DNA from 3 places in the Bradyrhizobium sp. WYCCWR15520 genome. Region 1 is predicted to be linked to each of the others. Evidence: predicted binding sites of a transcription regulator. Region 1 holds the regulator's gene; each other region holds the start of a gene.
The links. The regulator PhoB, encoded in region 1, activates phosphate uptake and scavenging genes when phosphate is short. The targets are predictions, from matches to a motif close to TGTCATNNANCTGTCAT.
Positions count from the first base shown of each region.

Region 2: AC0QUY_RS16755 (DUF47 domain-containing protein) is a predicted target of PhoB. The motif match lies at 4,946-4,962, and genes of this name have one in related genera.
Region 3: AC0QUY_RS35820 (glycerophosphodiester phosphodiesterase family protein) is a predicted target of PhoB. The motif match lies at 4,243-4,259, and genes of this name have one in related genera.

Region 1 is NZ_JBWBWM010000012.1:11,575-18,595, forward strand. It holds gene AC0QUY_RS15080 (acetylornithine transaminase) at 1-661, opposite strand, end outside; gene AC0QUY_RS15085 (GcrA family cell cycle regulator) at 1,161-1,673, shown strand; gene phoB (phosphate regulon transcriptional regulator PhoB) at 2,028-2,732, opposite strand; gene phoU (phosphate signaling complex protein PhoU) at 2,806-3,522, opposite strand; gene pstB (phosphate ABC transporter ATP-binding protein PstB) at 3,534-4,355, opposite strand; gene pstA (phosphate ABC transporter permease PstA) at 4,352-5,197, opposite strand; gene pstC (phosphate ABC transporter permease subunit PstC) at 5,202-6,191, opposite strand; gene pstS (phosphate ABC transporter substrate-binding protein PstS) at 6,351-7,021, opposite strand, start outside.
Region 2 is NZ_JBWBWM010000013.1:141,316-148,336, reverse strand. It holds gene AC0QUY_RS16780 (ABC transporter ATP-binding protein) at 173-928, shown strand; gene AC0QUY_RS16775 (ABC transporter ATP-binding protein) at 921-1,664, shown strand; gene AC0QUY_RS16770 (ABC transporter substrate-binding protein) at 1,703-2,923, shown strand; gene AC0QUY_RS16765 (branched-chain amino acid ABC transporter permease) at 2,994-3,881, shown strand; gene AC0QUY_RS16760 (branched-chain amino acid ABC transporter permease) at 3,883-4,851, shown strand; gene AC0QUY_RS16755 (DUF47 domain-containing protein) at 5,004-5,648, shown strand; gene AC0QUY_RS16750 (inorganic phosphate transporter) at 5,664-6,668, shown strand; gene sugE (quaternary ammonium compound efflux SMR transporter SugE) at 6,660-6,983, opposite strand.
Region 3 is NZ_JBWBWM010000047.1:8,026-15,046, forward strand. It holds gene ftsZ (cell division protein FtsZ) at 1-894, shown strand, start outside; gene AC0QUY_RS35810 (hypothetical protein) at 1,120-1,923, shown strand; gene AC0QUY_RS35815 (protein-L-isoaspartate(D-aspartate) O-methyltransferase) at 2,088-2,837, shown strand; gene AC0QUY_RS35820 (glycerophosphodiester phosphodiesterase family protein) at 2,944-4,191, opposite strand; gene AC0QUY_RS35825 (EthD domain-containing protein) at 4,378-4,692, shown strand; gene AC0QUY_RS35830 (twin-arginine translocation (Tat)) at 4,910-5,263, shown strand; gene AC0QUY_RS35835 (GCG_CRPN prefix-to-repeats domain-containing protein) at 5,404-5,658, opposite strand; gene AC0QUY_RS35840 (alpha/beta fold hydrolase) at 5,742-6,755, opposite strand; gene AC0QUY_RS35845 (class I SAM-dependent methyltransferase) at 6,887-7,021, opposite strand, start outside.

The DNA of each region.
Region 1 (7,021 bases):
GCACCTCGTCGAACGCGAGCAACAGGCCCTTCTCGTCGCAGAGCTGGCGCAACGCCTTGAAGAAGGATTGCGGCGCGGAGCGCACACCGCCTTCGCCCTGCACCGGCTCGATCAGGATGCCCGCGGTATTGGGACCGATCGCCTTCTTCACGGCTTCCAAATCGCCATGCGGCACCTGGTCAAAACCGTCCATCGGCGGGCCAAAGCCTTCGAGATATTTGGCGGAGCCGGTGGCCGCGAGCGTGCCCAGCGTGCGGCCGTGGAAGGCGCCCTCGAAGGTGACGAGGCGATAGCGCTCGGGATGGCCCTTGGAGAATTGATAGCGGCGCACGAGCTTGATCACGCCCTCCATTGCTTCCGCGCCCGAATTGCAGAAAAACACCAGGTCGGCAAAGCTCTGCTCGCACAGCCGCGCGGCCAGCTTCTCGCCATCGGGCGACTTGAACAGGTTCGACATGTGCCAGAGTTTCGTCGCCTGTTCCTGCAGCGCCTTGATCAGATGCGGATGGCAGTGACCCAGCGCATTCACCGCGACGCCCGAGGTGAAATCGAGATAGCGCTCGCCATTGGTTGCGGTCAGCCAGCAGCCCTCGCCGCTTTCGAAGCCGAGATCGACCCTGGCGAAGACGGGAAGCAGATGCGACGTGGCGCTATTGGTCATGGCAATCACAAAAGGTTTGCACTGAAGGTTGACCGGCCGGGGACACGCAGGCAGTGGCGCGAACGCGGCAGCAGCCGGTCTGGCGAAAACGAAACGTGCCGCCTCTTAAGGGCGGCACGTGAGAGGTATTCTATGTCGGCCGGGAGCGCTGTCAACACGCCACGGAACGGCCTTTCCTGCAGTGCAAGATGCCAAAATCCGTAGGATTGCGGTGTGGTGGAAAACACGCAGTGAAACGCCTAGATGTCAGAAGATGTGGACGTTGGGGCGCGGACTCTTGCGCCCGAGTCACGCCATATTGTAGCGTTTGGGCTGTCGGGTACGACATCTCGTGCGGCAGTTCTGATCCCTAAGAGTCCATTTGTGCAGGCGTAAACGTTCGGGCGCGGTTAACGCGCCCGGCGAGGGCTAAGGGATTCTGACCGCAGGGATTTTTGAGACGAATGACATCGCCCGCGCTGCCCTCGATTGGCCGGCGCGATGCGAAGGGAAGATTACGATGACGGTTTTGACCTGGTCCGACGATCGCGTCGAGCAGCTGAAGAAGCTCTGGGAAGCCGGATTGTCCGCGAGCCAGATTGCCGCGGAACTCGGAAATGTGACGCGAAACGCCGTAATCGGCAAAGTGCACCGGCTGGGCCTGTCCGGCCGAGCCAAGAGTCCCTCCTCGGCCGCTCCGCGGCAGCGCAAGGCACGCCCCGCCGCCCAGCAGATGATGCGGGTGTCGCGCCCGGTCTCGCGCGGCAACACCGCGCTGGCGCACGCTTTCGAGGTGGAGATCGAGGCCGATCCGGTCGCCTTCGACAATGTAGTGCCGATGAGCCAGCGGCTGTCGCTGCTCGAACTGAACGAGGCGACCTGCCACTGGCCGGTCGGCGATCCTTCGAGCCCGGAATTCTTCTTCTGCGGCGGCAAGGCGCTCAGCGGCCTGCCCTACTGCGCGCATCACTCGCGCGTGGCGTATCAACCGGCCGCCGATCGGCGGCGGCAGCAGCCGAAGCAGACGAGGTAAGGCGCGCTCATTTGCGCGAGACGTAAGCGCTCCGCGCAAGGTGCGCTCCCTCGCCCCGCTTTTGCGGGGCCACGACGAGCGAAGCTCGCGCTGAGAGGGTTGGGGTGAGGGGCTCTCTCCGCGATTGCGGTCTATCGATAGACCTGTACCCCCGCATCCGGATCGCCGATGCGGCAACCACTGTCATTGCCAGCGACAAACGCCGAAGCGTTTGCGCAAGGGAGCGAAAGCGACGAAGCAATCCATACTTGCCGCGTGGCACTATGGATTGCTTCGCTTCGCTCGCAATGACGATGAGAGAGCTGCCGCTTTCGCGGGGACGACGGTGGAGTTTGCGCGGATGATAGCGAAGCCTTACGGCTCCACCTTGGCAAACCGGTCATCCAGCGCATAACCGGCGCCGCGCACGGTACGGATCGGGTCCTGCTCGCGGCCGGGGTTGAGCAGCTTGCGCAGGCGGCCGATGTGGACGTCGACGGTGCGTTCGTCGATATAGATGTCGCGGCCCCAGACGCTGTCGAGCAATTGCTCGCGGCTGAAGACGCGGCCGGGATGTTCGAGGAAAAATTCCAGCAGGCGATATTCGGTCGGGCCGAGGTCGATCTGGCGGCCGGAGCGCGCGACGCGGCGTTTCTCGCGGTCGAGTTCGATGTCGCCATAGGTCAGGACGGTAGCGAGCCGCTCCGGGCTTGCCCGACGCAACAGGCCTTTCACCCGCGCCAGGAGTTCCGGCACCGAGAACGGCTTGACGATGTAGTCGTCGGCACCGGTCGCAAGCCCCCGCACCCGCTCGCTCTCCTCGCCGCGCGCGGTCAGCATGATGATCGGCAACTGCTTGGTTTCGGGCCGGGCGCGCAGGCGGCGGCAGAGCTCGATGCCGGACAAGCCCGGAAGCATCCAGTCGAGCACGACGAGGTCGGGCACGCGCTCCTTCAGCCGCGTATCGGCGTCGTCGCCGCGGCCTACGGTCTCCACTTCGTAGCCTTCAGCGTCGAGGTTGTAGCGCAACAGCGTGGTCAGCGCTTCCTCGTCCTCGACCACCATAATGCGTGCGCTCATCCTTTTCTTGCCTCTTCTGTCTGACGCGTTTTCTTCACGCGAACCGGCCTCCACTTCGCTCGAAAACGCTACGTCAACTATTCGGCACGGTCGTAGCAAACGTCGTCATGTCGCCCTTCGGGCGCTTGTCGAGCATCTGCTGTCCCTCGATCATGTAGAACACGGTTTCGGCGATGTTGGTCGCGTGGTCGCCGATCCGCTCAATATTCTTGGCGCAGAACATCAAATGAATGCAGAACGAGATGTTGCGCGGGTCTTCCATCATGTAGGTGAGAAGTTCGCGGAACAGCGAGGTGCAGATGGCGTCGACTTCCTCGTCGCCTTTCCAGACCGCCATTGCCGCCGGCAGGTCGTGCGCGGCATAGGCGTCCAGCACCGACTTGACCTGCGTTTGCACCAGATCGGTCATGTGTTCGAGGCCGCGCATCAGCTTCAGCGGCTGGAAATCGTTCTCCAGGGCCGCGACCCGCTTGCCCATGTTCTTGGCGAGATCGCCGATCCGCTCCAGATCGGTGGCGACGCGCATGGCGCCGACGATTTCGCGCAAGTCGATCGCCATCGGCTGGCGGCGGGCGATGGTCAATACCGCTCGCTCCTCGATCAAATGCTGCAGGCGGTCGATCTCGACATCGGTTGCGACGACGCGCTTGCCGAGTGCGACGTCGCGGCGGACCAGCGCGTCGACGGATTCGGTGATCATGCGTTCGGCCAGGCCGCCCATCTCCGCGACTAGGCGGGTGAGTTCCTGAAGGTCGCTGTCGAACGCCTTGGCGGTGTGCTCGGAAGCCATGTCTTGTCTCCTCAGCCGAACCGGCCGGTGATGTAATCCTGGGTGCGTCGGTCGCTCGGCGAAGTGAAGATCTTGTTGGTGTCGTCGAATTCGATCAGCTCGCCGAGATACATGAAGGCGGTCTTGTCGGAGACGCGCGCCGCCTGCTGCATATTATGGGTGACGATGGCGATGGTGTAGTCCTCCGCCAGTTCCTGAATCAGTTCCTCGATCTTGGCGGTCGAGATCGGGTCGAGCGCCGAACAGGGTTCGTCAAACAGGATTACCTCGGGCCTGACAGCGACCGTGCGGGCGATGCAGAGCCGCTGCTGCTGGCCGCCGGACAGCGAGAGGCCGGAGGCGTTCAGCTTGTCCTTGACCTCGTTCCACAGCGCGCCGCCGCGCAGCGCCTTCTCCACCCGGCCGTCCATTTCCGACTTCGAGATCTTCTCATAGAGACGGATGCCGAAGGCGATGTTTTCGTAGATCGTCATCGGGAACGGCGTCGGCTTCTGGAACACCATGCCGACGCGGGCCCGCAGCAAATTGAGGTCGAGCTTGGGGTCAAGGATGTTGGTCTGGTCGAGCATAAGCTGACCGGTCGCCTTCTGGCCGGGATAAAGGTCGTACATCCGGTTGAAGATCCGCAGCAGCGTGGACTTGCCGCAGCCGGACGGGCCGATGAAGGCGGTGACGCGGTGGGTGCCGAGCGTCAGGTTGATGTTCTTCAGCGCGTGGTGTTCGCCATAGTAGAAGTTCAGGCCGCGCGCGGTCACCTTCGGCGCGGCCTCGGGCAGCGCTACCTGCGGAACGGGCCCGCTCGCGGAACTCACGGATACGGAGAGATCGGTCATTTGGATGTCCTCTCGGCGCCAAGAATGCGCGCGCCAATATTCAGGGCAAGTACGGTGAGCGTGATCAGCAGGGCCCCGGCCCAGGCGAGCTGCTTCCAGTAGGCATAGGGGCTCTGGACGAAGTTGTTGATGGTGACCGGCAGGTTCGCCATCGTCTTGGTCATATCCAGGCTGAAGAACTGGTTGGACAGCGCGGTGAACAGCAGCGGCGCGGTTTCGCCGGCGACGCGGGCGGTGGCCAGCAGGACGCCGGTGATCAGGCCGGCGCGCGCGGCGCGGTAGGCGATCCGCCGGATCACCAGCGAGCGCGGCATGCCGAGCGCGGACGCCGCCTCGCGCAAAGGATTGGGCACCAGCCCGAGCATGTCCTCGGTGGTGCGGACCACCACCGGGATCACGATCACGGCGAGCGCCAGACAGCCGGCGAAGGCTGAGAAGCCGCCCATCGGCGCGACGATGGCGCCGTAGATGAACAGGCCGATGATGATCGAGGGCGCGCTTAACAGGATGTCGTTGATGAAGCGGATCACCGAGGTGAGCTTGTCGTGCTTGCCGTATTCGGCGAGATACGTACCTGCGAACAGGCCGAGCGGCGCGCCGATGCCGACCCCGATCACGGTCATCATGATCGAGCCGATGATGGCGTTGCGCAGGCCGCCATCGGTCGAACCCGGCGGCGGCGTATCCTGGGTGAAGACGGCGAGATTGAGCCCGGTGACGCCGTTGTAGAACAGCGTGAACAGGATCAGCGCCAGCCAGGTCACGCCGAACAAGGCGGCGCCCAGACACAGGAACTTGACGATGATGTTGTTGCGGCGGCGGGATACGTAAATCGGATTCATGATCTCAGTTCCCCGCCTTCTTTTCCAGCCGCATCAGCATCAGCCTTGCGGCAGCAAGAACGAAGAACGTCAGCACGAACAGCAGCAAGCCAAGCAGGATCAGGCCGGATTGATGTAGCCCGTCGCTCTCGGCGAATTCGGAAGCGATGGCGGCGGATATCGTGGTGCCCGGCGCGAAGATCGAGGACTGGATCTTGAACGAATTGCCGATGATGAAGGTCACCGCCATGGTTTCGCCGAGCGCGCGGCCGAGCGCCAGCATGATGCCACCGATCACTCCGACTCGGGTGTAGGGGATCACCACGTTGCGAACGACTTCCCAGTTGGTACACCCCACCCCGTAGGCGGCCTCTTTGAGCACCGGCGGGACCGTCTTGAAGACGTCGACCGAGATCGCGGTGATGAAGGGCAATACCATGATCGCCAGAATCAATGACGCGTTGAACAAGCTGAGATAGGACGGCGGACCAGCGAAGATCGTCCCCAGTACGGGAACGCCGTCGAACACGCTGATCATGAACGGCTGGAAGGTGTTGGCCAGGAACGGGCCCAGCACGAAGAAACCCCACATGCCGTAGATGATGGAGGGAATGCCGGCCAGCAGTTCGATGGCAAGTCCGATCGGACGGCGCAGCCAGATCGGACAGATCTCGGTGAGGAAAATCGCGATGCCGAGGCCGACGGGAATGGCGATCATCATCGCGATCACGGAGGTGATCAGCGTGCCATAGATCGGGCCGAGCGCGCCCAGCACCGGCGGATCGGCCGACGGCGCCCAGCGCTGCGTCCACAGGAAGGCCGCGCCATATTCGCGGATCGCGGGCCAGGCGCCAACAATGAGCGAAATGATGATGCCGCCGAGGATGAGCAGAACCGAGATCGCGCAGGCACGCGTGATCCAGTAGAAGGTGACGTCGCCGAGCTTGAACGCGCTGAGAGCCTTTGCGCGATCATAGGGCCCAGCAGCATCCATTACGTCGCTATCAACCGTCATTTCTGCCACGCCAATCCCCTGTACTTATAGCCCAATGACCCGGACTTCGGTGCACGGCTTTTTCGGCTCGCGCTTTGTTCTTGCCTCTCCTGTCCCGAGAGGGGTGCTCAACCCGGGGCATCCCGGGTTGAGCGATCGTGTAGCGAAGTGCTGGACCGATCAGCTCTTGATCTCGGACGACCAGGTCTTTTCGATCTGCTTGACCACCGAGTCCGGCATCGGGATGTAGTCGAGCTCTTCGGCCATCTTGTCGCCCTTCTCAAACGCCCATTTGAAGAACTTGATGGCCTCCTGGGACGCCGCCTTGTCGGTCGCATCCTTGTGCATCAGGATGAAGGTCGCGCCGGTGATCGGCCACGACGCATCGCCGGGCTGGTCGGTCAGGATGACGAAGTAGTTCTTGGCGCCGGCCCAATCGGCATTGGCGGCCGCGGCCTGGAATGCGCCAATCGTCGGCTGCACGGTCTTGCCGGCCTTGTTGATGACAGCACCGTAGGTCAGCTTGTTCTGCTTGGCATAGGCGTACTCGACATAGCCAATCGAGTTCTTGGTCTGACTGACATTGCCGGCGACGCCTTCGTTACCCTTGGCGCCAACGCCCGTCGGCCACTCAACCGCGGTACCGGCACCGGCCTTCGCCTTCCACTCGGCATTGGTCTTCGAGAGATAGTCGGTCCAGATGAACGTGGTGCCGGAGCCGTCCGAACGGCGCACCACCGTGATCGCGTCGGAGGGCAGCTTGACCTTAGGATTGAGCTTAGCGATCGCGGGATCGTCCCACTTCTTGATCTTGCCGAGATAGATGTCGCCGAGCAGCTCGCCGGAGAACA
Region 2 (7,021 bases), on a different contig from region 1:
TTCCCCGTGACAGCTTTCCACCTTGCCTAATCCATCGCGTTGACGGCATATTCCGGCCCGGAGGCGGCGGGCTCGGTACGGATTCCTAGGACGTCCAGGAGAGCCCGCCCGAACAGGGAAAAAATGGCCGCGCGCGAACGGCTTCGCGGAGACGGCTTACGGGGGAATTTGTTTGGCTGATGAGTTTATTCTCGAAACCCACGGATTGACCAAGGAATTCGCGGGTTTCTTCGCCGTTCGCGATGTCGCCCTCAAGGTGCGCCGCGGCAGCATTCATGCGCTGATCGGGCCGAATGGCGCCGGCAAGACGACGTGCTTCAACCTGCTGACCAAGTTCTTGAGGCCGTCGGCAGGCCAGATCCTGTACAAGGGACAGGACATCACCGCGATGGCGCCGGCCGACGTGGCCCGCCTCGGGCTGGTGCGTTCGTTCCAGATTTCGGCGGTGTTCCCGCACCTGACCGCGCTGGAGAACGTCCGCGTCGCGCTCCAGCGCCAGCATGGATCTTCGTTCGATTTCTGGCGCTCCAAGAGCGTGCTCGATCGCTTCAACGGCCGGGCCATCGAACTCCTGAATGACGTCGGCTTGAGCGAGTTCGCCAATACGCCGGCGGTCGAGATGCCCTATGGACGCAAGCGTGCGCTGGAGATCGCAACGACGCTGGCGCTCGACCCGGAAATGATGCTGCTCGACGAGCCGATGGCCGGCATGGGCCATGAAGACATCGACAAGATCGCGGCGCTGATCAAGCGCATCTCGGCAAAGCACACCATCCTGATGGTCGAACATAATCTCTCCGTGGTGGCCAACTTGTCCGACATCATCACGGTGCTGACGCGCGGCCAGGTGCTGGCGCAAGGCAATTACGCCGAGCTCTCAAAGGACGAGCGGGTCAAGGAAGCTTATCTGGGAGCCGGTCATGCCTGAGTTGAAAATGGCGGAAGCTGCCGCCAAACCGGCCGGCGCCGAGGTGCTTTCCGTTTCCGACCTGCAGGCCTGGTACGGCGAATCCCACATCCTTCACGGGATCAACTTCAATGTGAAGGCCGGCGAGGTGGTCACGCTGCTCGGCCGCAACGGCGCCGGCAAGACCACGACGCTGAAGTCGGTCATGGGAATTATCGGCAAGCGCACCGGTTCGATCCGTTTCAACGGTCAGGACATCACGCGCGCCTCGTCCGACAGGATCGCACGCCAGGGCATCGCGTTCTGCCCCGAGGAGCGGGGCATTTTCGCAAGCCTCGACGTGCGCGAGAATCTGCTGCTGCCGCCCGTCGTGCGCAGCGGGGGACTGTCGCTCGACCAGATCTTCGAATTGTTTCCGAACCTGAAGGAGCGCCTCAACAGCCAGGGCACCAAGCTCTCGGGCGGCGAGCAGCAGATGCTGGCGATCGCCAGAATCCTGCGCACCGGAGCTCGCTTCCTGATGCTGGACGAGCCGACCGAAGGCCTGGCGCCGGTCATCATCCAGCAGATCGGCCACACCATCGCGCGGCTGAAGTCGGAAGGCTTTACCATCCTGCTGGTCGAGCAGAATTTCCGCTTCGCCTCCACGGTGGCTGACCGATACTACATCGTCGAACACGGCAAGGTCATCGACGGTTTTGCGAACTCGGAGCTGTCAGCCAATATGGACAAGCTCCACACCTATCTCGGCGTTTAATCGGTAATTTGGCTGCACTCTGGATTAATGGAGATACTATGAAACATCGGATTTCAGCTCTCTTCCTCGGCACCGCGCTTGCGCTTGCCGCAGGCAGTGGCGCCCTGGCGCAGGACAAGACCGTCAAGGTCGGCGTCCTGACCGACAATTCCGGCCTTTACTCCGACCTCGGCGGCGCGGGCTCGACTCTCGCCGCCCAGATGGCGATGGAGGATTCCGGCCTCGCGGCCAAGGGCTGGAAGATCGACATCGTCTCCGCCGACCACCAGAACAAGCCCGACATCGCCACAACCATCGCGCGTCAATGGATCGACGTCGAGAAGGTCGATATCTTCGTGGACGTGCTGAACTCCGGCGTTGCGCTGGCAGTCAACAATCTGGTGAAGGAAAAGAACGCGGTCATGATCAATACCGGCGCGGCGACGTCGGACCTGACCAATGCCCAGTGCTCGCCGAACACGATTCACTGGGTCTACGATACCTACATGCTCGCCAACTCTACCGGCCAGGCGCTGGTTAAGGCCGGCGGCGACACCTGGTACTTCCTGACCGCCGACTACGCGTTCGGTCATGCGCTTGAGCGCGACACAACAGCGGTCGTGGTGAAGTCGGGCGGCAAGGTTATCGGCACCGTCAAGCATCCGCTGAATTCGTCGGACTTCTCCTCGTTCCTGCTGCAGGCGCAGGCCTCCAAGGCCAAGATCATCGGCATGGCGAACGCCGGCGGCGACACCACCAACACCATCAAGCAGGCCGCGGAGTTCGGCATCGTCGCGGGCGGCCAGAAGCTCGCGGGATTGCTGCTGTTCATCAATGACGTTCACTCCCTCGGTCTCAAGGTTGCGCAGGGCCTGAACTTCACGGAAACATTCTACTGGGATCTGAACGATGGCACTCGCGCGTTTTCGAAGCGCTTCTCCGAGCGCATGAAGAACAAGGCGATGCCGTCCATGGTGCAGGCCGGCGTTTATTCGGGTCTGATCCACTATTTCAAGACGATCGACGCGATGGGCGGCAACCCGCATGACGGCGTCAAGGTCGTGGCAAAAATGAAGGAAGCGCCGACCGATGATCCGCTGTTCGGCAAGGGCACGATCCGCGCCGACGGCCGGAAGATTCATCCGGCCTACCTGTTCGAGGTCAAGAAGCCCGCGGAATCCAAAGGGCCGTGGGACTATTACAAGCTGATCGGAACCACCCCGGGCGACCAGGCCTTCCGGCCGCTCTCGGAAAGCGCCTGTCCGCTGGTCAAGAAGTAAGAACAACGGCCCGCGGGGCATTGCGCCCGCGGGCCACTTTCGCCCAACAACGAGATCGAGTGCCAAGCCGATGCAAGCTCTCTACGCCCAGCTCCTGGTCGGACTGATCAACGGGTCGTTCTACGCGCTGCTCAGTCTCGGGCTGGCCGTGATCTTCGGCATGCTCAACATCATCAACTTCGCCCATGGCGCGCTCTACATGATGGGCGCGTTTACCGCGTATTTTCTGCTGCATCTCACGGGAATTGGATACTGGTGGGCCCTGATCATCGCGCCGATTGTCGTCGGCATCTTCGGCATGATCCTGGAACGGACCATGCTGCAGTGGCTGGCGGGTCTCGACCACCTCTACGGGCTGTTGTTGACGTTCGGCATCGCGCTGATCGTGCAGGGCGTGTTCCAGAATTACTTCGGCTCCTCCGGCCTGCCGTACGCGATTCCTGATTATCCGGAGATCGGCGGCTTCCGCGGATTACAGGGCGGCATGAATCTCGGCTTCATGTTCCTGCCGATCTACCGCGGCTGGGTCGTTGTCTTCTCGCTGGTCGTCTGTCTCGCGACCTGGTTCCTGATCGAGAAGACGCAGCTCGGCGCTTACCTGCGCGCCGCGACCGAAAACCCGACGCTGGTGCGGGCGTTCGGCATCAACGTTCCCCGGATGATCACGCTGACCTATGGGCTCGGCGTCGGTCTGGCGGCGCTGGCCGGCGTGTTGTCGGCGCCGATCAACCAGGTGCGGCCGCTGATGGGCGCGGACCTGATCATCGTCGTGTTCGCGGTGGTGGTGATCGGCGGCATGGGATCGATCATGGGATCGATCATCACCGGCTTCGCGCTCGGCGTGATCGAGGGGCTTACGAAGTATTTTTATCCCGAGGCCTCCAACACCGTGGTGTTCGTCCTGATGGTGCTGGTGTTGCTGGTGAAGCCAACGGGACTGACGGGACGGACGGCCTGACATGAGCGCATTGACTGACGATACACTGCCGGTAACGCCGCGCGCGATGCGCGACGAGATGATCGTGTTCGCCGCGATGGCGGTGCTGCTGGGGCTCGTACCCCTGACGGGCATTTATCCATTCTTCGTGATGCAGGCGCTGTGTTTTGCGCTGCTTGCCTGCGCCTTCAACCTCCTGATCGGCTATGGCGGCCTGCTGTCGTTCGGCCACGCCATGTTCTTAGGCACCGCGGGCTATTGCTCGGCGCATGCGCTCAAGGTCTGGGGTGTAACGCCGGAAGTCGGAATTCTGGTCGGTGTCGCCGGCGCCGCGGCGCTCTCCGTCGTCACCGGCTTCATCTCGATTCGCCGGCAGGGCATCTATTTTTCGATGATCACGCTGGCGCTTTCGCAGCTGTTGTTCTTCATCTATCTGCAGGCACCGTTCACCCATGGCGAAGACGGAATCCAGGGCATTCCGCAAGGCTATCTGTTTGGAATCTTCAATCTGGCCAAGCCCACCGTGCTCTATTACGTCGTGCTGGCGGGCTTCCTTGCCGGCTTCCTGCTGATCTTCCGCACCATCAACTCGCCGTTCGGCGAGGTCTTGAAGTCGATCCGCGAGAACGAGCAGCGGGCGATTTCGCTGGGCTACAAGACCGACCAGTACAAGCTGCTCGCCTTCATTCTGTCCGGCACGCTTGCGGGCTTTGCCGGCTCGCTGAAGGTGTTCGTGGCGCAGAACGCCTCGCTCACCGACGTGCACTGGACGATGTCGGGTGAAATCGTGCTGATGACGCTGGTCGGCGGCCTCGGGACCATCTTCGGCCCGGTCGTCGGGGCCTTCGTCATCATCGCCATGCAGCAGTATCTGGCCGGGTTCGGCCAGTGGGTGACGGTGATCCAGGGTGTGATCTTCGTGGCCTGCGTGCTGACCTTCCGCCGCGGTATCGTCGGCGAAGTCGCGCATTATTTCCGCCGATCCCTGTAAAACGGCTGGTTTTCGCGCCGTTTTCGGCTTCACAAAGCGGTGGATGGCCCGGTTCCCGGGTCCCGCCGTGGCGCGTTTTTCCTGCGAATGGTCTATGACAGTTTTGTGACAGGCCGCTCCCCGCGGCTGTTTCTGAACGACGGAAAATACCCATGCTGCGCTGGTTTCGTGCCTTTTTGCCCAAGGAGGAGCGGTTTTTTGACCTGTTTGCCCGCCACGCCCAGACGGTCGTACAGGGCGCGCTGGCGTTGCAGGACATGCTGCGCGGCGGCGAGGAGACGCCGGTATTCTGCCAGCGCGTCAACCAGTTCGAAAACGACGCCGACGGCATCACCCGCGAGGTACTGACCGCGGTCCGCCGCACCTTCATTACCCCGTTCGACCGTGGCGACATCAAGAACCTGATCACAGCGATGGACGACGCCATCGACCAGATGCAGCAGACCGCGAAAGCGGTGGTGCTGTTCGAAGTCCGCACGTTCGAACCCCCGATGCGCGAAATAGCCACGCTGTTGGTCGAATGCGCCAATCTGGTCAGCCGCGCGCTGCCGCTGATGCAGTCGATCGGCAACAACGTCGCGATGCTGACTTCCATCACCGAGGAAATCGGAAAGCTCGAGGGCCGTATCGACGATCTCCACGACATCGGGTTGAAGGAGCTGTTTCTCAAGCACCGCAACGGCAATTCGATGGATTTCGTGGTCGGCGCCGAGATCTACAAGCATCTCGAAAAAGTGTCCGACCGCTTCGATGACGTCGCCAACGAAATCAACTCGATCGTGATCGAACAGGTATAGGGCAGGGCCAATTCAGTGGACGCCTCGCTTGGTCTTCCGATTCTGATCTTTCTGATCGCGGTCGCGCTGCTCTTCGACTTCCTCAACGGGTTGCACGACGCCGCCAATTCGATCGCCACGATCGTATCGACCCGCGTGCTGCGCCCCCAATATGCGGTGCTCTGGGCGGCTTTCTTCAATTTCATCGCCTTCCTCTTCTTTGGGCTGCACGTCGCCAATACGATCGGCAAGGGAATCATCGAACCCGATGTCGTCGATGCGGCCGTGATCTTCGCTGCACTGATCGGCGCCATCGTCTGGAATCTGATTACCTGGGGGCTCGGCATTCCCTCATCGAGCTCGCACGCCCTGATCGGCGGGCTGGTCGGCGCGGGCATGGCCAAGGCCGGGATATCAGCGGCGGTCTGGAGCGGTCTGTCGAAAACGCTGCTGGCGATCGTGCTGTCGCCGCTGGTCGGGTTCCTGCTGGCGCTGCTGCTGGTGGCGATCGTGTCCTGGCTGTCGGTGCGCTCGACGCCGTTTGCGGTCGACCGCGCCTTCCGCATCCTGCAATTCGTCTCGGCCTCGCTCTATTCGCTCGGCCATGGCGGCAACGACGCACAAAAGACCATGGGCATCATCGCGGTGCTCCTGTATTCGCAGGGCCACCTCGGGGCGGATTTCGCGATTCCCTTCTGGGTCGTGATCTCCTGCCAGGCGGCCATGGGGCTCGGCACGCTGATGGGGGGCTGGCGGATCGTCCGCACTATGGGGCTGCGGATCACCAAGCTGACGCCGATGCAGGGCTTTTGCGCTGAAACAGGCGGGGCGGCGACCCTCTTCATGGCCACCTATCTCGGGGTTCCCGTTTCCACGACCCACACCATCACCGGCTCCATCGTCGGCGTCGGTGCCGCGCGGCGGGTCTCGGCGGTGCGCTGGAACGTGGCAAGTTCGATCGTCTACGCCTGGGTGATCACCATTCCGGCGTCCGCGATTATCGCGGCGCTGACCTATTGGGCCGTGCTGCTGCTACGCTGATCCGGTGACGAGCTTGAGCCCGATGATGCCCGCGACGATCAGTCCGATGCACGCGAGGCGGGCGGCGGTCGCGGGCTCGCCGAACAGGAAGATGCCCAGGACTGCCGTTCCGACCGCGCCGATGCCGGTCCATACCGCGTAGGCGGTTCCAATCGGCAGCGCTTTCAGGGCAAGACCAAGCAGGAGGATGCTGCCGGCCATGCAGGCGAGCGTCAGGACCGATGGAATGAGCCGGGTGAAACCTTCGGTATATTTGAGGCCGATCGCCCAGCCTATTTCCATGAGGCCGGCGACGAACAACACGATCCAGGCCATGACAACCCTCCTGATAAGGCAGGGTCGTCCCCGCGGAT
Region 3 (7,021 bases), on a different contig from region 1:
GCCAGGATTGCGCGCGAGCTCGGCATTCTCACCATCGGCGTCGTCACCAAGCCGTTCCAGTTCGAGGGTGCGCGCCGCATGCGCTATGCCGAAGCCGGCATTGCGGAACTTCTGAAAGCGGTCGACACTCTCCTGATCATCCCGAACCAGAACCTGTTCCGGGTGGCCAACGAGAAGACCACCTTTGCGGACGCTTTTGCGATGGCCGACCAGGTGCTGTATTCGGGCGTGGCCTGCATCAGCGACCTCATCGTCAAGGAAGGCCTGATCAATCTCGATTTCGCCGATGTGCTCTCGGTCATGCGCGAGAAGGGCAAGGCGATGATGGGCAGGGGCGAGGCCTCCGGCCCCAAGCGCGTGCTCAATGCCGCGGTAGCCGCGATTTCCAACCCGCTGATCGAGAACCCCTCGATCAAGCGCGCCAGCGGCCTCATCGTCTCCATCACCGGCGGCCGGGATCTCACGCTGTTCGAGGTCGACGAAGCCGCGACCCGCATCCGCGACGAGGCCGATCAGGACGCCAACATCATCGTCGGCGCGACCTTCGATGCCAGCCTCGAAGGCATCGTCCGCGTCTCGGTCGTGGCGACCGGCATCGACAATGTCGAAGCGACGGGCCAGACCCAGGTCGCGGAAAACCTGCTTACCGATCTCGCCGGCAGGCTCTCCAACGACCGGCGCCGCATCGCCGACCAGCGCGGTGCGCCGCCGCCGCAATTCGCCAGCCCGCCGCCGCTCCGCCGCCCCGAAACACGACCGGCGGTCGCCGAACACGCGAGGCATGCCGCGGCTCCGCAGCGCCTCGACCCATACGGCCGCGCGGCTCCCGTGCACAACCCGATCGAGGAAAAGGTGCTGGATATTCCGGCCTTCCTGGGCCGCAAGGCGAACTGAGCCGTCGAAACAACCAAGGTCACTCGCTTCCCGGATGCGGGAGGTGGATAGCTGCGCGCGATCTGAAGATCCCCCTCAAGGCATGCGCGGTGCCCCGGGGGCACTGTTCAAATCGCCCCAGACTTTCCATCCTCCAGCCATGCTTTCGTCAAAACCGCGGTAGGGAGTGTCTACAATCCGACGATCGCCCGTTCAGTTGACGGCAAAACTGGCAGGAGGCGCCCCATGGATTCCCCGGCGAGCACCACGCAGACCGATCCGCAGGTCAATCCAGCACTATCCGCGCAGGAGAAAGAACTGGTCGCGCGCGCCGATGAACGGCTCGCGCATGCCTATGAGCAGATTGCCCGCGCGGATGAAGAGCTCGCGCGCTTCAATGAGCAGATTTCCAGGCTGGAGAAGGCGAAGAAGTCTCGTCAGCCATCGCGCGGCAGGCCGGCGCTACGCGGCTTGATCGGCCTGCTGTTGACTGTGGGCATCTGTACCGCTGCTTTCGCCTGGCAATCCTATGGCGAGACGGTCAGGCCGATGGTCGCCCGGTGGGCACCGCAACTGGCCGCGGCTTCGTCATTGCCATCGGAAACGCCTGTTCTTGCCGACCAGCAGAGCCCGCCTGCCGTTCGGCTGGCTGCGGCCGATGCCGCAGTTTCGCAATTGCCGGCTCCGCCCCAGGCCGCACCGCAAGATGCGGCAGCCGCCGCGATCGCTGCCGAGCAGGCCCAGTTGCTCCAGACGATGGCGCGCGATCTCGCAGGCGTGCAGCAGGAGATCGAACAGCTCAAGGCCAGCCAGGCAGAATTGGCCCGCGAAAGTGCCAAGACCGCCGAGCAACTCAAGGCGAACCAGGAGCAAATGGCGCGCACGATCGCCAACGTCTCCGAGCAAAACCTGCGGCCCAGGACGACCGCTGCTCCGCCACTGCCGGTTGCCACCCCCGCGCGTAAGCCGAAGCCGGTGTCGACGCCTCCGGCAACGGAAGCCAGAGCGCAGGCGCGGCCGCCGGTACGGTTGCCGTCCGCGCAACAGTAGTTATCATCGGCGCCGCCGTCCGCCGAAAGGCGGTGTCCGATTTCTTGCTGGAAGGCACGGCGGCTGGACCTCGGGCAGGGCATCGGTCTGCCCGCGCGTTCCGTTAGGGCACGACAGCATCATTGCTTCCTTCCGCGACGGCGGACGGTGCTTTCGATTGTTGCATGGCTGAGCGCACGATCATGAGGATCTTGTTGCCACTCGTGCTGTCCATGGTTGCCGGCGCGCGGGAAGCGACGGCACAGGACGCCGAATGCGCCCGCGAACGCGCGGACATGGTCGAAACCGTCCGTGCCTACGGCCGTTCCGACGCCCGTGGTCTGGGACGGCAGGGCCTCTCGGAGAGAGTCCTTGAGGCCATGCGGCAAACCAAACGCCATCTGTTCATCCCTGAACGATCCTGCTCCATCGCATACGCGGACATGCCGGTTTCGATCGGTCACGGCCAGACCATATCGCAGCCGTATATCGTGGCCTTGATGACAGAATTGGCCGAGGTCGCGCCCGATCATGTCGTGCTCGAAATCGGCACGGGTTCGGGCTACCAGGCTGCCATCCTTGCGCACCTCGCGCGGAAGGTCTGCACCATCGAGATCATCCCGCCACTGGCCGAGGTCGCCACGAAAACACTTCGAGACCTCGCGTATGACAATGTGAGTGTCCGTCTGGGCGACGGCTTTGCCGGCTGGCCCGAATGCGGTCCTTTTGACGCCATCGTCGTGACCGCCGCGCTTGGCGAGGTTCCGCCGCCGCTGATCGAGCAGCTCAAGGTGGGCGGCCGATTAGTCATGCCGGTGGGCGCCGCTTACTCCATTCAGCAACTCACGGTCGTCGAAAAAACCGCTCCCGACAAGACGACGGCGCGCGCCGTCGCCCTCGTGCGCTTTGTGCCGTTTACGCGTTCGAAGAATTAGGAGGAGGGACCGCGTAGGGTGGCTAGCCGAAGGCGTAACCCACCGGCCGAACCGACCGCGTGGTAAGACTTCGGTGGGTTACGCTGCGCTAACCCACCTACGAGGCTCACTTCATTCCGGTGCAGCTCGCATAAAACGTCGTCGTCGCCGGCCAGTCCGAGAACATGCCGCGGATGCCGACCTGCTTTGCCAATACATCCAGCACCGTCAGCGTATCGCCGTCGCGGTCGACGGCTGATCTGATCGAGCGGTGATAGAAGCCGCCGCCCTTGTGCAGCGGGCCGTCGCGCTCCAGCGACCAGCCGATCAGGTCGAGGCCGGCGGCTTTGGCGGCCTTGGCGTATTCGGAGGGAACGATTTCCTTGTTGTCGTTCAGCGTCAGCATGGTCCAGATCGGCGGGCCGAGGATGGCGACGCCTTGCGCCTTCAATTCCGCCATCGAGGGCTTCCAGGTCTCCGGCTTGGCGGGATCGAGGCCCTGCTTCTCATAGCGTTCTTCGAGATAGACCGCCTGTTTGGCGAATTCCGGCTCGGTCTTCACCCAATAGAGCACGTCGGCCAGGTTGAAGCTTTGTGCGAACACGTCGCTCGGGGGAATACCGGCCTTCTTGTAGGCGTCCAGCATCTGGCTGGCATATTTCTCCTGGGTGTAGTCGCCGTCGAACGGCATCGGCACTTCCGGCGCTTTCAGTTCCGGCGTGAATTTGGCGCCGAGACTCTTGATCAGCGCGATGCTCTCGTCATGCGTCATCAGCGTGCCGGAATTGGCATAGAGGTCGGTGCGCCAGCGCGGCGTGCCGTTCTGATATTCCTCCGGCGTTTTGGCATCCGGATTGAAGCCGTCCATCTTCGCACTCAGCATCCGGAATTCGGCCAGCGTGATGTCGCTGGTGCAGCACTTTGCGGAGGCTTTCTTGCCGGTGGCGGGATCGGCCGGGCTGAAGGGTTGCGTGCATTTGCCGGCGAGCGCCGGCACGGTCAGGATGTTGGTGGTGGTGTGCAGGTCGCATTGCGAATGGCGGCACACGAGCTGGCGGTCTTTCGTAAACGTGACGTCGCATTCGATGATGCCGGCGCCCATCCGGGCAGCGGCGATGTAGGACTCGCGCGTATGCTCGGGAAATTCCAGCGCTGCGCCGCGGTGGCCGATCGAAAAGTCGCTCTTGCGAAACGGCCCGGTGCACTGGCTGAGTTGTTGCTTCAGCGGACCATCCTTCATCTTGTCGACGAGATAGAACGGCCGTGGCCCTATCTGCGGCTCGCGCGGCAGCAGGATGTCGTCGGCCGCGGCGGGCAGGGGCGCGATCAAGAGCCAGAGCGCGGCGAGCAGGGCGGAGCGATGGCGGGCAGGCATAGGTGGCACCTCGGATAACGCGTTGCGCGCGGCCTTGATATCACGGAGCATGTGACAGTTGCATGTTAGGAGCTGCCGTAGGGTGGGCAAAGCGCAGCGTGCCCACCATCCATCAACAACGGCGCAAGAATGGTGGGCACGCTGCGCTTTGCCCACCCTACAAGAACAATTCCAGGGAGAAACGATATGCCCGCAGCTTTTTTCGTCGTCCGCGCCACCGTCTCCGATCCCGCCAAACGCCAGGCCTTCGATGCCTGGTATTCGCGCGAGCATCTGCCGGACGCCATGAAGTCGTTCGGCGCCGTGAAGGCGTGGCGCTACTGGAGCGCCACCGATCCGGCGGTGCACCACGCGATGTATCAATTTCCTGATAAGGCCGCGCTCGAACGCGCGACCGATGGGCCGGAAATGAAGCGGCTGGTCGCCGATTTCAATCGCGATTGGCCAGACGTGACGCGGACGCGCGAAGTGCTGCTGCTGGCGGAAGAGTTGGCGGCGTAAGATGGCGACGCGTTCGTTGCGATGGCGGATCGTTACACGCGCGCTCGACACGAAAATGCCGCAGCAACGACAAAGGTTCCGCCGCGCGCAACAGCGCGCGAAAATAAACTGGGGTAGACTGCGACTACGACAAAGCTGAACGCGCAATTCACCGCGCGTTCATCTCGGCGCATCGAAACTCTCCTTCTCGCACCCAGCAAACGGAGGAGGAGATGTGATGGAGCGTCGCCACTTTCTGAAACTCGCCTTAGGATTTGTTGCGGGCGGCGCCGCGCTCGCAGCGAGCGCGGAGGCCGCGCCGCTGATGCCGACGCCGCTCGCTGACGACGCCAACAAGCTGCCCGACAACAAGGATGCGCAACCCGCCGTCACGTCAGGCGACGAGGTCGATCGCCTTTCGCCCGAAGAAGTGCGCTGGGGCCGCGGCCGTGGGCGCGGTTGGGGCCGAAGGCGTTGGGGCTGGCGCCGCCGTCACTGGGGCTGGCGTCGCCGTCGCCGGTATTGGGGCTGGCATCGCCGCCGCCGTCGTTGGCGTCGCCGCTACTGGCGTCGGCGTCGTTACTACTGGTAAGCCGCCGCCAGCGATCATCTAAAGCGTTGCCGAGCGAAGTGGACGCCGGTTCGCGTTAAGACAACGCGTCAAAATAAGAATCTAGAGAAGCAATAAAAAAGCCCCGCGGGAGCGGGGCTTTTGTTGTTGTGCGCTGACTATCAATAAGCGCGGCAGCGGCCATAGCGCCAGACGGTGCCGTAGGGGCACACGCGCCCGGGCCGCACGACGACGGCCGGAGCTGCGGGCCGCACCACGACAACAGGGGCTGGACGAACCACAACCGCCCGGCGATTGGGCTGGCAGCCGCCATAGGGACCACGATGCCAGCCGGGGCCGCATCCGCCAGCCGCTTCTGCGGCGCTAAAGCTGGCAACGGTGCCCAGGGCCAAAACTGCTGCGAAGAGGTATTTCATGTTTTCTCCCGTTTTCGGCCGCAAGGCGGCACGCAACGGAACTTAGTCCCGGGACCTGAATGGAACATGAATGTTCCCTGACGCTACGGAGCGGCCAGGAATCCGAGCACCAGCTCGTTATATTTGCCCGGCGCCTCGAGAAAGACCAGATGCCCGGTGTTCGGGATCACCTCGGCCCGGCCGCGTCCCATCCTGGCGGCGAGCGCCTTGGCCAGTTCGGCGTTCTGGCCCATTTTCGCGCGCAGCGCCTCCGGCGCATTGGCTCGGCCCGGCGCGTTGTGGTCGTCGGCGCCCATCACGAACAGCGTCGGCTGCGTGATCAGCGGAATCTCGTGCGCTACAGGCTCGCGGTAGATCATCTGCGCCGAGCTGACGAAGGCGCGCAGCCATCGCTTATATTCGGCGCTGCCCTTGATGTTGAAGCGCGCGTCGATGAACGGCGTGACCTGTTCAGGCGGCAGTTTCAGCGCGTAATTGGTCTCAAGCTGCTTGCGATAGGCCTCCGCGGTCAACTTGTCCTCGTTTTCCAGAATCTTCTCGGTCGGCGTCGGCGGCACGTAGAGCCGGTAATCCTCGAGCCCGATCGGCGCGGTCAGCACCAGATGCGCAATCCTGTCGGGATAGGCACGCGCGATCCGCACGCCGAGCATGCCGCCGAGCGAATGCGCGACGATGTCGGCTTTGGCGATGGCGAGATGATCGAGCAGCGCCATCGTGTTGCGCGCCAGCGTATCGAAATGCAAATCGCCCTGCGGCTTCGACGATTTTCCAAAACCGATCTGGTCCGGCACGATCACGCGATAGCCGGCATCGCTCAAGGTCTTTATGACCGGCGCCCAGTAGCTCGATGGAAAATTGCGGCCGTGCAGCAGTACCACGCTGCGTCCGTTCGGCTGCGCCGGCGCGACATCCATATAGGCCATCCGCACCTGCTCGCCGTCGTTCACCAGCGGCAGCAGATGGACGGGGTAGGGATAGGCAAAACCTTCAAGCGCGATGCCGTAGGGCTCGCGCGCCGCGGGTCGTTCGGTTTCTGCTGATGCCGCAGGCGATAACGCAATCAAGGCCGAAGCGGCTGCTAGCGCGATGACGCACATCCTTCGCATCTCAAACACTCCTGTAAGACAGGCGCGTATTGATGCTGACCTCACACGATGTAAAGACTTTCCGTTTCACGTTGGCGAGAGCATTCCACACCGCCGTGCCATCCGGTCTCCCGGCCTGGAGCTTAAGAGCCGGATCGGCCAAACAGGACATGCCCCGATCGCCACATGCGCTCGCAGACGGCGCGCGCGAAATTCGCTCTTTTGTCGGGCTCGGATCCTGTGAAAATGGAGTGGGACAGAATATCCGATATCCGCTT